DNA from 4 places in the Flavobacterium sp. PL12 genome. Region 4 is predicted to be linked to each of the others. Evidence: riboswitches for the same ligand, from Rfam matches in the RefSeq annotation. Region 4 holds a riboswitch; each other region holds the start of a gene.

Region 1 (3,323 bases), on a different contig from region 4:
CTTATCAAGAGAAAGATATTTGCTGTGCAATATCGCTGATACGCCTCAATTGTGTGATTATTATCTGGGCGGAATTGTCACTAAAGGCAACGTAAAAATTGCTATATCAACTAATGGTAAATCTCCGACAACAGCTAAAAGGCTGCGACAATTTTTTGAAGAAGTAATCCCAGATGATATTAATAAAATGGTAGAAAACTTAAATGAATATCGGAAAACATTGAAAGGAAACTTTGAAGAAAAAGTTGAAAAAATGAATAAGATTACTGAAACGTTAAAAAATATATAAAAAGTTCCTGTAGATTTAAAGGAATGATAAAAATCATAAAAAGGAGAAGCAAATATTCGTTTCTTTGTAAACTCAAAAAATGACTATAAATAGTAATGTAATGATTAAAACTGATATTCTTATAATAGGAGCTGGTCCAACAGGTTTATTTGCTGTTTTTGAAGCCGGTTTGTTAAAGTTAAAATGCCACATACTAGATGCGTTGCCACAAGCAGGAGGGCAACTTTCAGAATTATACCCTAAAAAACCAATATACGATATTCCAGGATTTCCAGAAGTTTTAGCTGGGGATTTAGTTGATAACTTAATGGAACAAATTAAGCAGTTTGAACCTGGATTTACGTTAGGAGAACGAGCAGAAACAATAGAAAAGCAAGATGATGGAACTTTTATAGTTACATCTAATAAAGGAACACAATTTCACGCTCCAGTAATTGCGATTGCAGGTGGTTTAGGAAGTTTTGAACCAAGAAAACCACTTATTGATGGGATTAATTTCTATGAAGATAAAGGAATTAAATATTTTATAAAAGATCCAGAGGAATTTAGAGATAAGAAAGTTGTTATCGCTGGAGGTGGAGATTCTGCTTTAGATTGGAGTATTTTCCTGTCTAATATTGCTTCAGAAGTAACGTTAGTTCATCGAAGAAACGAATTCAGAGGTGCTCTAGATTCTGTTGAAAAAGTACAAGAATTAAAAGATGCTGGAAAAATAAGATTAATCACACCGGCAGAGGTTATCGGTATAAATGGCGCCGAACATATCGAATCGGTTGTTTTAGATGAAAACGGAGCACAAAGAACAATTGCTACAGATTTCTTTATTCCACTTTTTGGTCTTACACCTAAATTAGGTCCTATTGGAGATTGGGGATTAGAAATTGAAAAGAATGCAATCAAAGTAAATAATGCTTTAGATTATCAAACTAATATTCCGGGTATTTTTGCAATAGGTGACGTAAATATCTATCCAGGAAAATTAAAATTAATACTTTGTGGCTTCCACGAAGCAACTTTAATGTGTCAAGCTGCATACCAGATCATAAATCCAGGTAAGAAATATGTTCTAAAATACACTACGGTTGCTGGAGTAGACGGCTTTGATGGAACTCGTAAAGAAGCTCCAAAAGCAGTGGTTAAAGCAATAGTTTAACAATTTCCCATAAAATAGTTAAAAAATATAGCGTTATTACTTGCAAGTAGTAGCGCTATGTCTTTACTTTGCATTGTTCATATATTTATTGACAGTTATCACGAAAGGCGGAGGGAAAGACCCAATGAAACCTTAGCAACCCTTTATCTTTTAAAGAAGGTGCTACATTCTACTTTATGCTGAATTTATTTCAGTAATTAAGATAGATAACACACGAATACTCACAGCAGTATTTCTCAAAATTTTTCTTGATAACATATCGATATTTAGCCCACTGAATTAATTTCAGTTTTAGGAGCGAATTATTATGCTTTTTTGCTAATAATTTTCCCGCTGTTCACTGTATCTTTTTATACTGAAATAAATTCAGCATAAAAAGGATGCCGTTTCCATCGGGGCTAAGCAGTTTATATATTGAATTTTTGTTAGTATTAATAAAATGTACAGATCTCTATAACAAAGAGGTTTTTAAGAAATAAACGATTATGTCAGATATTCAAAAGGCCATAAAAGAGAGAATTCTTATTCTTGATGGCGCAATGGGAACTATGTTACAACGCTACAATTTCTCCGAAGAAGATTTTCGTGGAGAGCGTTTTAAAGATTTCCCACATTCACTTAAAGGAAATAATGATTTACTATCACTGACCCAACCCAAAGCGATAAAAGAAGTTCATGCTAAATATTTTGATGCAGGAGCAGACATCATAGAAACGAACACTTTTTCGAGTACCACTATTGGAATGGCTGATTATCATCTCCAAGATTTTGTATACGAAATGAATTTTCAATCTGCAAAAATTGCTCGCGAAGTTGCTGATGACTTTACCGCTAGAAATCCAGAGAAACCTCGTTTTGTAGCAGGTTCAGTAGGACCAACAAATAGAACGGCAAGTATGTCGCCAGATGTGAATGATCCAGGGTATAGAGCAGTAACTTTTGATGATTTGCGCAAAGCTTACAAGCAGCAAGTAGAAGCCTTGATGGATGGTGGCTGCGATATATTACTTGTAGAAACTATTTTCGACACCTTGAATGCTAAAGCAGCGCTTTTTGCTATTGAAGAAGTCAAAGACGAACGCAATATTGAAATCCCAATCATGGTTTCAGGAACAATTACCGATGCATCAGGAAGAACACTTTCAGGACAAACGGTTGAAGCATTTTTAGTTTCAGTTTCACACATTCCATTATTAAGTGTAGGTTTCAATTGTGCGCTTGGAGCTGACTTATTGAAACCATACTTGCAAACATTATCTCATAACACATCATTTAATGTTTCGGCGCATCCTAATGCAGGATTGCCAAATGCTTTTGGAGAATACGATGAAACACCAGAAGAAATGCAAGCCCAAATCAAAACGTATTTAGACGATAATTTAGTAAATATAATAGGTGGTTGTTGTGGAACAACTCCACAACACATCAAGTTGATTGCAGATATTGCTAAGGATTATAAACCAAGAGTTTCGACTGCGGTGATGTAAAACACTAATAACCTTTGTCAAAGTTTTAAACTTATAAATGGAGAGTTTTGACTGTTATGATGTAAATCTTTTTTTATTTAGAAATGAATTAAAAATTAGAAGCTATGTTAAAAAAAATCAATGCATTATTTGTACTTTTTAGTTTGATGTTTTTTTCAAGTTGTAAGCAAGAAATCAAAATTGATAGCGGTCGAGAATTAATTATTCAAAATATAAATGTTTTGTTAGATTCTGTTGAGCGTTTTGATACAAGTAAAATGCCTACTTCAGAAGAGTTTAAAAACGTTAAAATTGAGCAGATAAAAATAGGGTTAATTGATTCTGTTTTAGTTCAAAATATAAAAGACTACAATTCAAGTTTCATTATTAATAGAAATGATTTAGTTAATTTCAA
Region 2 (3,323 bases), on a different contig from region 4:
AAAAATCAATTGATTCAAATCCATCTTTTTGATATTTTTTAAAACTCTCAAGAAGTGGTTTGTAATTACCATTTTTTACAGCGATGGTTAAAATATCATCTAGCTCATCAGTAGCTTTTCCTCTTGCTGATACAACAACTGCAACTTTTTCTTCTTGCTTTATTTTACTTTCAATAATATTTAGAACCGTATTAATCCCTTCACCGTTTGCTAAAGATTTTCCACCAAATTTTAATATTTTCATTTGTTTTTTATTTTTGAAGACTACTTCTAATAAATTGTCTAATTGTTCGTATTCCATCAAGAAAGCATCGTGTCCATGCTGCGAGTCAATCTCACTATAGAATACATTATTTTTAAATTTTTTAATATCGTTGTATGTTTCTTTATTCTCCTTTGCCGTAAAAAATAAATCAGAATTGATTCCTACGATATAAATATTGGCATCGACTTTAGAAATCAGTGATTCTAAAGATTCTCGATTCCGAGTGATATCAATCGTTTTTAATAGTTGATTCATCATCTTGTACGCAGCTAACTGAAATCTTTTCTCCAATTTTTCTCCGTGATAATTCAGCCAACTCTCTACTTGAAAGGTTTCAAGTTGTACATTGATATCTCTATTAAATTTTTCTTTAAAAGATTCAGGAGTTCGGTAGCACAACATTGCGTGAATGCGCGCGTCTTCTATAGGTTTCTTGGAATTGTTTAATATTTGCTCTTGCAAGTAACAGTTAGCAATCAACCAATCAGTAGCTTTCCAATCGGTAGCAATGGGAATAAAATTTTGTGTTAGTTTTGGTTCTAAGGCTAAAATTTCCCAACCTATTCCTCCTCCTACAGATCCACCGATAAGCGCAAAAAGTTGATCAACTTTTAAGACACGAAGTCCTTCCAGAAAAATTTTAGCAATATCTCTGGCAATAAAATCTCTGTAATTCTCGATTGTAGCTGAATTAAAACCATTACCTGGAACATCAAAAGCGATGATTGTATATTTTCTAGTATCGATTGTTTTATCAACTCCTACTATTTCATTCCACCAACCAGATTCTCCTATTACCTGTGAGTTTCCAGTTAAAGCGTGATTGATTAAAATTATAGGAGCGGTGTGCAAAGCAGCACCAAAAACCTGATAACTTAAGTTAAGTGTAGCATAGAAAGCACCATTATGTGTGGTGAAATCTTGTAATGTAATTAATGAAGGTTTATTTTCCAATTTCAAATCTTTAATGATTTTTGATTTGTGTCTGGAAATATTAGAAAGAAAGCTAGATGTTAGGTGTCTAGACGAATTCTTATTGTTATCTTTCCATGTAACTGAAATAATTTCAGTTCGAGGTAGAATGCAGCACCTTCTTCGATAAATCGAAGGGTTGCTAAGGCTTCATCGGGTCTAATCCCTCTGCCTTTCTTTATAACATTTCAATACAAGTGTGAACTTAAAGCAGCAAATTAACTGTAATTATTTTTAAAAACAAAACTTTTGCCTCTTTTGATTCCTAATTTTTACATTCTAAAAATGAAAAGTACACTGCCTATTCTCGCAAAATAAATATAACGATAGATTTTACAATCTCTAATTTGAATAAGCAGTGCACGTTTTTTCTACTTTAAAATGGAGGAAATTAAAATCCCGTTTTTTAAATAAATAAAGTTTCATTCTCTTTTGAATACATTAAAAAAAGCAATGAATTTGGCACTTTTGTCTGTGATAAATTATCATTTATTGAAACTCCGAATCTAGAATCGATTAACTCATTTATAAAGTCATTACTCTTCTTTCTTTTATTTCTGAAATTAAGATTTTTTAATAACTGAAATGTTTTTGCTACGTACTTAGTGGCACTCATAATTAATTAGTTGTTAGGTTTATAATATTCATTTTTTTACTTATTTCATTTATTTCTAAAAGCAAAAACCCTTTTAGATTTATATCCAAAAGGGTTTTAAGCTATGCTTTAAACTTTCACATTTGGATTTAACAGACATTCATACGCAGCATCATAATGACACAAATTATTTTTGTGACTGCTAGCTTGCTACTATTATGATTTTTTATTCTATTCATCTGTTTTGACTATATTCTATTAAAAAAATGTTACACGACTATTTATAAAAAAAGCCTCCCGTTACCTGGGAAGCTTATTTATTATAATTTCGATTTAAAATTACGCAATAAACTACCCTCAGGATTTATCCTGACCGACCATAAACGTATTACTAATTTTAAATTCCATGTTTATTTTTTATTTACTCAAATATCGAAATTATTTTCGCATTCTCCTAATGTGATTAACGGATTTAACGGATTAATAACTTTAAATTAATATTCCTTAATTTTCATAACAATCAGCCTTTCAATTTGTTTATCATTTAAGCGATTATACTTATGCGCTCTACTGATTCTTCTTTTCAGAGACTCCCATTTTTGCTGCATATAAGGATATATTGATAGTGACTTACTATTTCCTTCAACTGATTTATTGTAATGCTTTTTATATTCTTTAAAATAGTTAAAATAATCATCTAGATATTTATCCCATTTGTGATCTCCAATTCTATTATTCACTTTGGTCGAATTTTCCATTGTATCCAATAATTCTTTTGATTCCATAATAAAATTTTAGTTTAATTATTTATAAATACCCACATTACGTTATAATCAAAAAGAGAAGCTAACAAGATAGTTATTCGCTCTTTTTTCTTGTTCAGCAAATTTAGTTTAATCTTTTGCTAAAAAGGTTACACAATTAGTTTTAAAACTTATATAATTTCTTACCAATTTTATTGCTTTCGTAGGGAATTATATTTCGATGTTGACAAGTCAAATATTTTCTCTTATATAACTCATCAATCATATAAAAAAAGACTTCTGAATTTACAGAAGTCCTTCATTTAAAATTTAAACATTCAAAGAAAAACAGGTTTCTCTTTAAACTAGCTGAGCCTGTTTTATATTTTCAAATACTTGTTTTAGGTCTTGAATTAGATCTTGAATATCTTCTAAACCAACAGATAATCTAATTAAGTCATTTGGAACTCCTGCAGCAATTTGCTCCGTTGCTGATAATTGTTGGTGCGTTGTACTTGCCGGATGTATTATTAAAGATTTTGTATCGCCAATGTTAGCTAGAAGTGAGAATACTTTAGTTTCATCCGCTACTTTTTTAGCTGCTTCAAAGCCACCTTTTAAACCAAAAGTTACTACTCCACTTTGACCTTTAGGTAAATATTTCTGCCCTAAATCATAATACTTACTAGACATCAATCCAGGGTAATTTACCCAAGCAACCTCTTCGTGACTTTCTAACCATTCGGCT
Region 3 (3,323 bases), on a different contig from region 4:
AAAGAAAGAAATGCAAGATTAATAGGTCCTAATTGTCCTGGAATTATTACTCCTGGTGAAGCTAAAGTTGGTATTATGCCAGGTTTCGTATTCAAAAAAGGAACTATAGGTATTGTTTCTAAATCAGGAACTTTAACTTATGAAGCTGCTGACCAAGTTGTAAAACAAGGTTTAGGAATCACAACTGCTATCGGAATTGGTGGAGATCCAATTATTGGAACTACTACAAAAGAAGCAGTAGAGTTGTTAATGAATGACCCAGAAACAGAATGTATCGTAATGATAGGTGAAATTGGTGGACAATTAGAAGCTGATGCTGCTCATTGGATTAAAGCTGATGGTAATCGTAAACCAGTTGTCGGTTTCATTGCAGGAGTTACTGCTCCAGCAGGACGTACAATGGGACACGCCGGTGCGATTGTTGGTGGATCTGACGATACTGCGGAAGCTAAAAAACAAATCATGAGAGAATGCGGTATTCACGTAGTGGATTCTCCAGCTGAGATTGGTAAAAAAGTAAAAGAAGTTTTAGGATAATCTTTTTCTAAATACAAATATTTTAAAAGCCTCGCATTTTGTGAGGCTTTTTTATTATAAAATGGAATTAAAGAATACCTTTGCACTTTATTAAAAATAGATGATTTATAGTTTTTTTAATAAATAACAAACGTAAACGAATGGTTTAGATACTGCTCAAGATTTTTAGAGCTCTATTTGAGGAAGCCAATTCAAATAAAAATATAATATATGTACAAGGAATTAAAAAAATTCAAAGTTACCAATCAGTTTTCATTTACAGCAGAAGATAGTTTAGCAGAAGTTTGCAATGCATCAGAAGGTTCTGGCGTATTTCTAGTTTATGCTGTTGGAGAAGAGAAAGAGCTAATTATGGTAGGTTCTACTGGAACCGTTCAAAATGACGGAACTTTGAAAATTAAAAATGGTGGTTTAAATGACAAAATTGTTGAAGGACACCAATTTGCAAAAACAGGAAGAAAATATTCTTGGCCAGCGCAAATGAAAATAGAAGATATTACTACTTTAGAAGTGGTTTGGTACGAAACTTTTAATGATAAAAGTAAAGCAATACCAACTGCAGTGGAAGGTCAAGTATTACAAAATTTCTTAGATGAAAATGGAAGATTGCCAAAATGGAATGTAGCTTTTTAAGTTATAACCAATAAATATACTATTATCTCTTAAAGACTTTACTTCGGTAAGGTCTTTTTTGTTTTATAATAATAATAATAATAATAAATGCTAATTTTTGTTTGTTTTTATAATGAAATATGAACTACTTTTGCAACCGTTATCACGAATCTCAATTATGAGATAGCAACCTGCAACAACGAGCAAGGTGCTAAAACGATAAGCCAAATCCTTTGGAAAAAATGTTGTTTTTATTCCCATTTAGCTTTTTAGTTTATCGTCGTAACAATTTTAATTCAAAAATTGATTATGATCCAAAATGCAAAAAATAATGGTAACCCATTCGCACTAATTCCTTTATTTATTTTTATCGCTACTTTTCTAGGAGTTGGCATTTTTCTGAATGATTTCTATGCTCTTCCTTCACCGGTTGCTGTATTAGTAGGTATAATAGCAGCATTCCTACTATTTAAAAATTCAACGCAAGAAAAAGTAAATACATTAATTGCTGGTTGCGGAGAAAGCAAAATTATGACTATGTGTCTTATTTATCTTTTGGCTGGAGCTTTTGCTGTGGTAAGTAAAGCTACCGGCGGAGTTGATGCAGTTGTAAGTCTAGGTATTAATAATATTGATGTTGCTTATTTCCCGCTAGGAATTTTTCTAATAGCAGCCTTTCTTTCTACAGCGACAGGTACTTCTGTAGGTGCTATAGTTGCTATTGGTCCCATTGCTGTTACTTTAGCGACGACAAGCGGTGCATCTTTACCACTAATTTCTGGTGCATTGCTAGGAGGTTCTATGTTAGGAGACAATCTTTCAATGATTTCAGATACAACAATTGCCGCAACTCAATCATTAGGCTGTAAACTGAAAGATAAATTCAAAATCAATTTATTTATAGCTCTACCCGCAGCTATTGTAACGATTGCATTGTTTTTTTACTTAGGATTAAACTCTGAGATTGTTCCGGTTACCATTCCCGTAAATGACTTTAATTGGCTTACAATTTTACCTTACGTATTAGTCATTGTTCTTGCAGTCATTGGAGTAAACGTTTTTTCTACTTTGATTATAGGAACTTTATTTGCTGGACTGATCGGATATTTTAGTGGTGACTTAACGCTTATGGTTTTTGCTCAAAAGATATATGAAGGATTTACAAGTATGACGGAGATATTCTTGTTATCTATGCTTTCTGGCGGATTAGCTGCAATGGTGGAAAAAGCAGGCGGAATTGATTATGTTTTATTCCAAGTCAAAAAACGAATTAAAAGTAAAAAATCAGCGCAAATGGGAATTGGAACTTTAGTTGGTCTCACTAATCTTGCAATTGCTAACAACACGGTATCCATTGTAATCACAGGAACAATAGCGAAAGAAATTAACGATGAATATCAACTTGATGCGAGAAAAACTGCTACAATTTTAGATATATTCTCTTGCGTAATACAAGGAATTTTACCTTATGGTGCTCAAGTTTTATTAATATTAAGTTTTGCTAATGGTCAGTTAAATTTTTTCGATTTGATTTCTAATGCTTGGTATCATTTACTGTTACTTATTTTTACATTGTTTGCTATTTATGTTAATTTCTGGGATAAATGGATTAATCGACTGATTTAAAATTAAAACAAGGCATTTACATTAATGTATATGGATTTCAATTTTTTTTAAAAAAGTAAATATTATATATTTGGCAGATATAAAATAGCCCTGATAGAAGTGAAAATCCTTTTATTTTTGTTGATTGCGCGGAACGAAGCAATGACATAAATAAAAGATTGTAGCGAATAGCAGGAAAAGCTCCAAATAAAAATTAAACTAAGTTTTAGAATATGAAATTACTAGAAGGAAAAGTAGCTATAATTACTGGCGCAAGTCGCGGAATAGGAAAAGGAATTGCAGAAGTTTTTGCTAAGCATGGAGCAAATGTAGCGTTTACATACAGTTCTTCTGTCGAATCAGCTTTAGCCTTAGAAAACGAACTAAATGCTCTTGGAATCAAGGCAAAAGGATATCAATCTGATGCTGCTGATTTCAATCAAGCACAAACTTTTGTAGAGGCTGTTTTAGCAGAATTTGGAACAGTTGATATTTTGATAAACAATGCTGGAATCACTAAAGATAACTTACTAATGCGAATGTCTGAAGAAGATTTTGACAAAGTAATT
Region 4 (3,323 bases):
TCTAAACAAGGTAAATTTTAATAAAGTTGATGTATATAATTTTTTACAACAAAAATATTCAACTTCAGAAATTAGAATTATACAGAACAATGTCGATGAATTAAAATCGCACGACAGACTGTTGTATTCCAACCATTATATTATTGATTGCGCTATTGGTTTTAATTTTAATCCTCGAATTAGTTCCAACTCACAAATAATCATTGAAACTATTTTTGAAAAATACACCTATAATAGGTTGCGTAATCACTTGAGAAAAACGAGTCAACATTTTCAATGTTTAGTAGAAGAAAAGAAAATAAACGCATATTATCCAAATTAAAGACTTTCTTTTCGTAGTTGAATAGAATAGTAGTAATTATTAACTAGATTTTAATTTTTAGTGAAGATTAAATAAAACAACAGTTCAAAATACTTAAAACCCATGGATCAAGTTAAAATTAAATTGCTAAAGCAACTCTCATCCATCGGTGATGTTACTTTTTTCACAGAGAATAAAAAATATATTATAACAACACAGGAAAAAACTCCTTTAAATACGCAAGCAAATACTGTATTACACTTTTTTGAGAAGCTAGACATAAGTATGATAAACTCAATTTTGGATGTAAGTTTCACTTATCAACATTTCACAAAGGGAGATTTCATCGGCAAACTTGATGATGCTTTTAATGAACTTCTTGATGCTGGCGACACTTATCTAACTAGACATAGTGGTTCGTGTAACTCTCAAAGCTGTAACTTCAATTGTAAAGGTTACTCTTTTATTGGAAACAATTCCAATAATTATTTTGATTTAATTTTTGATATCAAAGAGGGAATTGTTCACGACATTTATGAATGTAGTAATTTTAAGTGCGATGAAAAAAATTTAAAGAAAAATATCATGATAGAGATTGACAAGTCTAATATGCCATTTTAGAAAGGCATTAAACGCTTTGTAATCTTTACAATTTATTCTCAGAATTTATAATTCTTATAATAATGATACTATTTCAATCAATAAAAATTAGAGTAATTAGCATTCTTTAAAAAGCAGCGCTAAACAGTTTACAATAATTTTAAAATATTAGATTTTTATACTCCTTATTGATCTACAATATTTAACATTTATCAGTTTAAAATCATCAAGTTATTTTTAAGAATTTTAACTACAGACAAAGAAAATTACATATAAAATTTGATATTGTAGTTCTGTGAATGAATTTTATAGTAGTGATTATTGACAGTTCATATTTTTTCATTGTTTACTCTATCCAAAATATAAAATGTAAAACTGTAATATGTTACAACAAGGTATAACTTGCATATCTCGATTTTTTTTTATAATATTTGTCAAAGCATCAAGAATTACACATTTGTGTAATGCCAACCGATCAACTCAAGACACGGTGGCTTAGAATGCGGGACAGTCGTTCAAATGTATTGAGAAACCACAATTCTTTATCGCATTTTACGACATAGCAAAAACTATAATTTAAAATTGTTATGTTATGTATACTAAAAGTATTCAGTTAAAAGAAATCCTAAAGCACCAATCAGGTAGCGATATTGATCATTATGTAGGCTTAAAAACACAATGGCATAGTTGCGAAAATCGCAATTTAGTTGTGTCTCCAATGATTGAGGACAAATTCACTCCATTAGGAATCGAAATCAGCCACAGCGCTCTCACAACACAACTTGATTTTACCGGAGTAACTCCTGACGAGATTTTGTTATTTGATAGTGAAAAACAATTCACAGGAAAAACATTTAGTCTACATGAAGGAAGTGGTACTTTCAAAGTAGAGACCCAAGCCCGTTTTATACTCATCTGGAATACGAAAAAAGATGAAAAAACTAGGCGAGATTTACAAAACTTCAACTGTAAAACTTTACTACTTGATGATGACCTTGCTTACACTATTAATAGGATTTCTGGGTATTACGGTAAATTCCCTTATTTTATTTTAAAACATCCTAAATCGCCTTGTTACACACAAATTCCTATTCACTTAGTTGAAGATGAAGCTTCAGCAAGCCACTTACCCGGAAGCGTATTATCAATTGCTAGTGAAATATTAGAAGATAAAACTCAAAAAGAGTCGCTACTACTCTATCATTTTGAAAAGGTTTATGAAAAAATCAGTATTGATTCAAATCAACCCAAGGATTTAGCCTTGATTCTAAGTTCAGATTCAGCTCATTACTTACCGAAAGAGAATAATAAATCAAGATTTATGAATAGTATCCCCTATGGTGGAGTTTTGCTAGATTTAAATGGTCATATTATCGCACAATCTACCCAACATTTTATTAAATAAATAGTCATTTCTACGATCCTCATTGTCATTCTTTTCAAGAAGGACAGGACGGATTATGAATTATAAAGTACACATAAATATGCTGACGTATACCGATTCCGATTTTTTAAAACCAGTTTTTTCGACATTAGTGATTAAAGTTTCAAGTATTGTAAAATGCTTTCAATCCATAGAGAATTTTGTAACCACATATAATTATGGCGGACAAACAAATGGTGTGCTATTAATTGCAGCCGAAATGTGTATGCCTGCATTTCGATTAGAAGCTTTTGCTGCTGACGTGCTAATTCCTTTTGGCATGAAATTGAATGATGATTTTGCCTTTATTGATGAAAGACAAATTGAAGGCGTTCGAAATACGAATTCTTACAACGTAAATATTGAACATCCAGATTGTGACAATACCAATTGGTTAAAAGGAATGATTATTGAAAAAGGGAATTATATTTGGTACAGTGATCCAGATTTAACTGAATTTGAAAAAGAAACTAATTTCAGATTATTTAAGAACCTTTGTTATAATGAACCTGAAAAATTCAACCTCAATCCTCGAGTTATTAAATTAGATGATACCTATGTACATTATACAGTTAGTGGTTTAGACATGTATTATAAGTTGCATCGAGATGCTTTATGGTATAATGAGAAAGTTTATGGAGATTGTAAATTTAACTAAAAAGAATGAATATAAAAAGTAGTGTTTCAAAGACCTTTACCGCTCAAGCCACCATTGGTTTGTATAAAGGCTATTCGGATGAAATTATTTTAATAAGTGACTTTAAAAAGAAGCTATATAACAGACAGCAACAAATTAAAAAAGAATTTGATGTAGTGCTGAGCGTAAAACTTGCACTATGTGAAATTGTTTTTCTGGGACAAGAAGAGCCATCGGTTACCTTAGAGTTTATTCAGTATCCTAAATTTCCAGTAGCTGAGCCACTTCTTAAAAAAGCAATTATTCATCTAATAGAACTGTTGATGGAAGACCTTGATCAAAATCGCACAGTAATAGTGTTT

The links. Region 4 has a riboswitch for S-adenosylmethionine ahead of RCH19_RS11270 (hypothetical protein). Riboswitches for the same ligand answer to the same signal wherever they lie in the genome.
Region 1: it holds a riboswitch for S-adenosylmethionine, as region 4 does, so the genes downstream of both, RCH19_RS06950 (homocysteine S-methyltransferase family protein) here and RCH19_RS11270 (hypothetical protein) in region 4, are expected to answer to the same signal.
Region 2: it holds a riboswitch for S-adenosylmethionine, as region 4 does, so the genes downstream of both, thrA (bifunctional aspartate kinase/homoserine dehydrogenase I) here and RCH19_RS11270 (hypothetical protein) in region 4, are expected to answer to the same signal.
Region 3: it holds a riboswitch for S-adenosylmethionine, as region 4 does, so the genes downstream of both, RCH19_RS04610 (Na+/H+ antiporter NhaC family protein) here and RCH19_RS11270 (hypothetical protein) in region 4, are expected to answer to the same signal.

Annotation. Positions count from the first base shown of each region.
Region 1 is NZ_JBANDI010000011.1:62,853-66,175, forward strand. Features, by position in the region: gene RCH19_RS06940 (bifunctional precorrin-2 dehydrogenase/sirohydrochlorin ferrochelatase) at 1-289, shown strand, start outside; gene RCH19_RS06945 (NAD(P)/FAD-dependent oxidoreductase) at 390-1,442, shown strand; SAM riboswitch class I at 1,535-1,655, shown strand; gene RCH19_RS06950 (homocysteine S-methyltransferase family protein) at 1,928-2,929, shown strand; gene RCH19_RS06955 (hypothetical protein) at 3,034-3,323, shown strand, end outside.
Region 2 is NZ_JBANDI010000011.1:47,188-50,510, reverse strand. Features, by position in the region: gene thrA (bifunctional aspartate kinase/homoserine dehydrogenase I) at 1-1,219, opposite strand, end outside; SAM riboswitch class I at 1,302-1,424, opposite strand; gene RCH19_RS06885 (hypothetical protein) at 2,327-2,617, opposite strand; gene RCH19_RS06880 (O-acetylhomoserine aminocarboxypropyltransferase/cysteine synthase family protein) at 2,936-3,323, opposite strand, start outside.
Region 3 is NZ_JBANDI010000006.1:79,144-82,466, forward strand. Features, by position in the region: gene sucD (succinate--CoA ligase subunit alpha) at 1-537, shown strand, start outside; gene RCH19_RS04605 (hypothetical protein) at 748-1,170, shown strand; SAM-I-IV-variant riboswitch at 1,305-1,402, shown strand; gene RCH19_RS04610 (Na+/H+ antiporter NhaC family protein) at 1,459-2,775, shown strand; gene fabG (3-oxoacyl-[acyl-carrier-protein] reductase) at 2,988-3,323, shown strand, end outside.
Region 4 is NZ_JBANDI010000023.1:19,109-22,431, forward strand. Features, by position in the region: gene RCH19_RS11260 (hypothetical protein) at 1-322, shown strand, start outside; gene RCH19_RS11265 (hypothetical protein) at 425-922, shown strand; SAM-I-IV-variant riboswitch at 1,336-1,434, shown strand; gene RCH19_RS11270 (hypothetical protein) at 1,494-2,306, shown strand; gene RCH19_RS11275 (hypothetical protein) at 2,362-2,982, shown strand; gene RCH19_RS11280 (hypothetical protein) at 2,988-3,323, shown strand, end outside.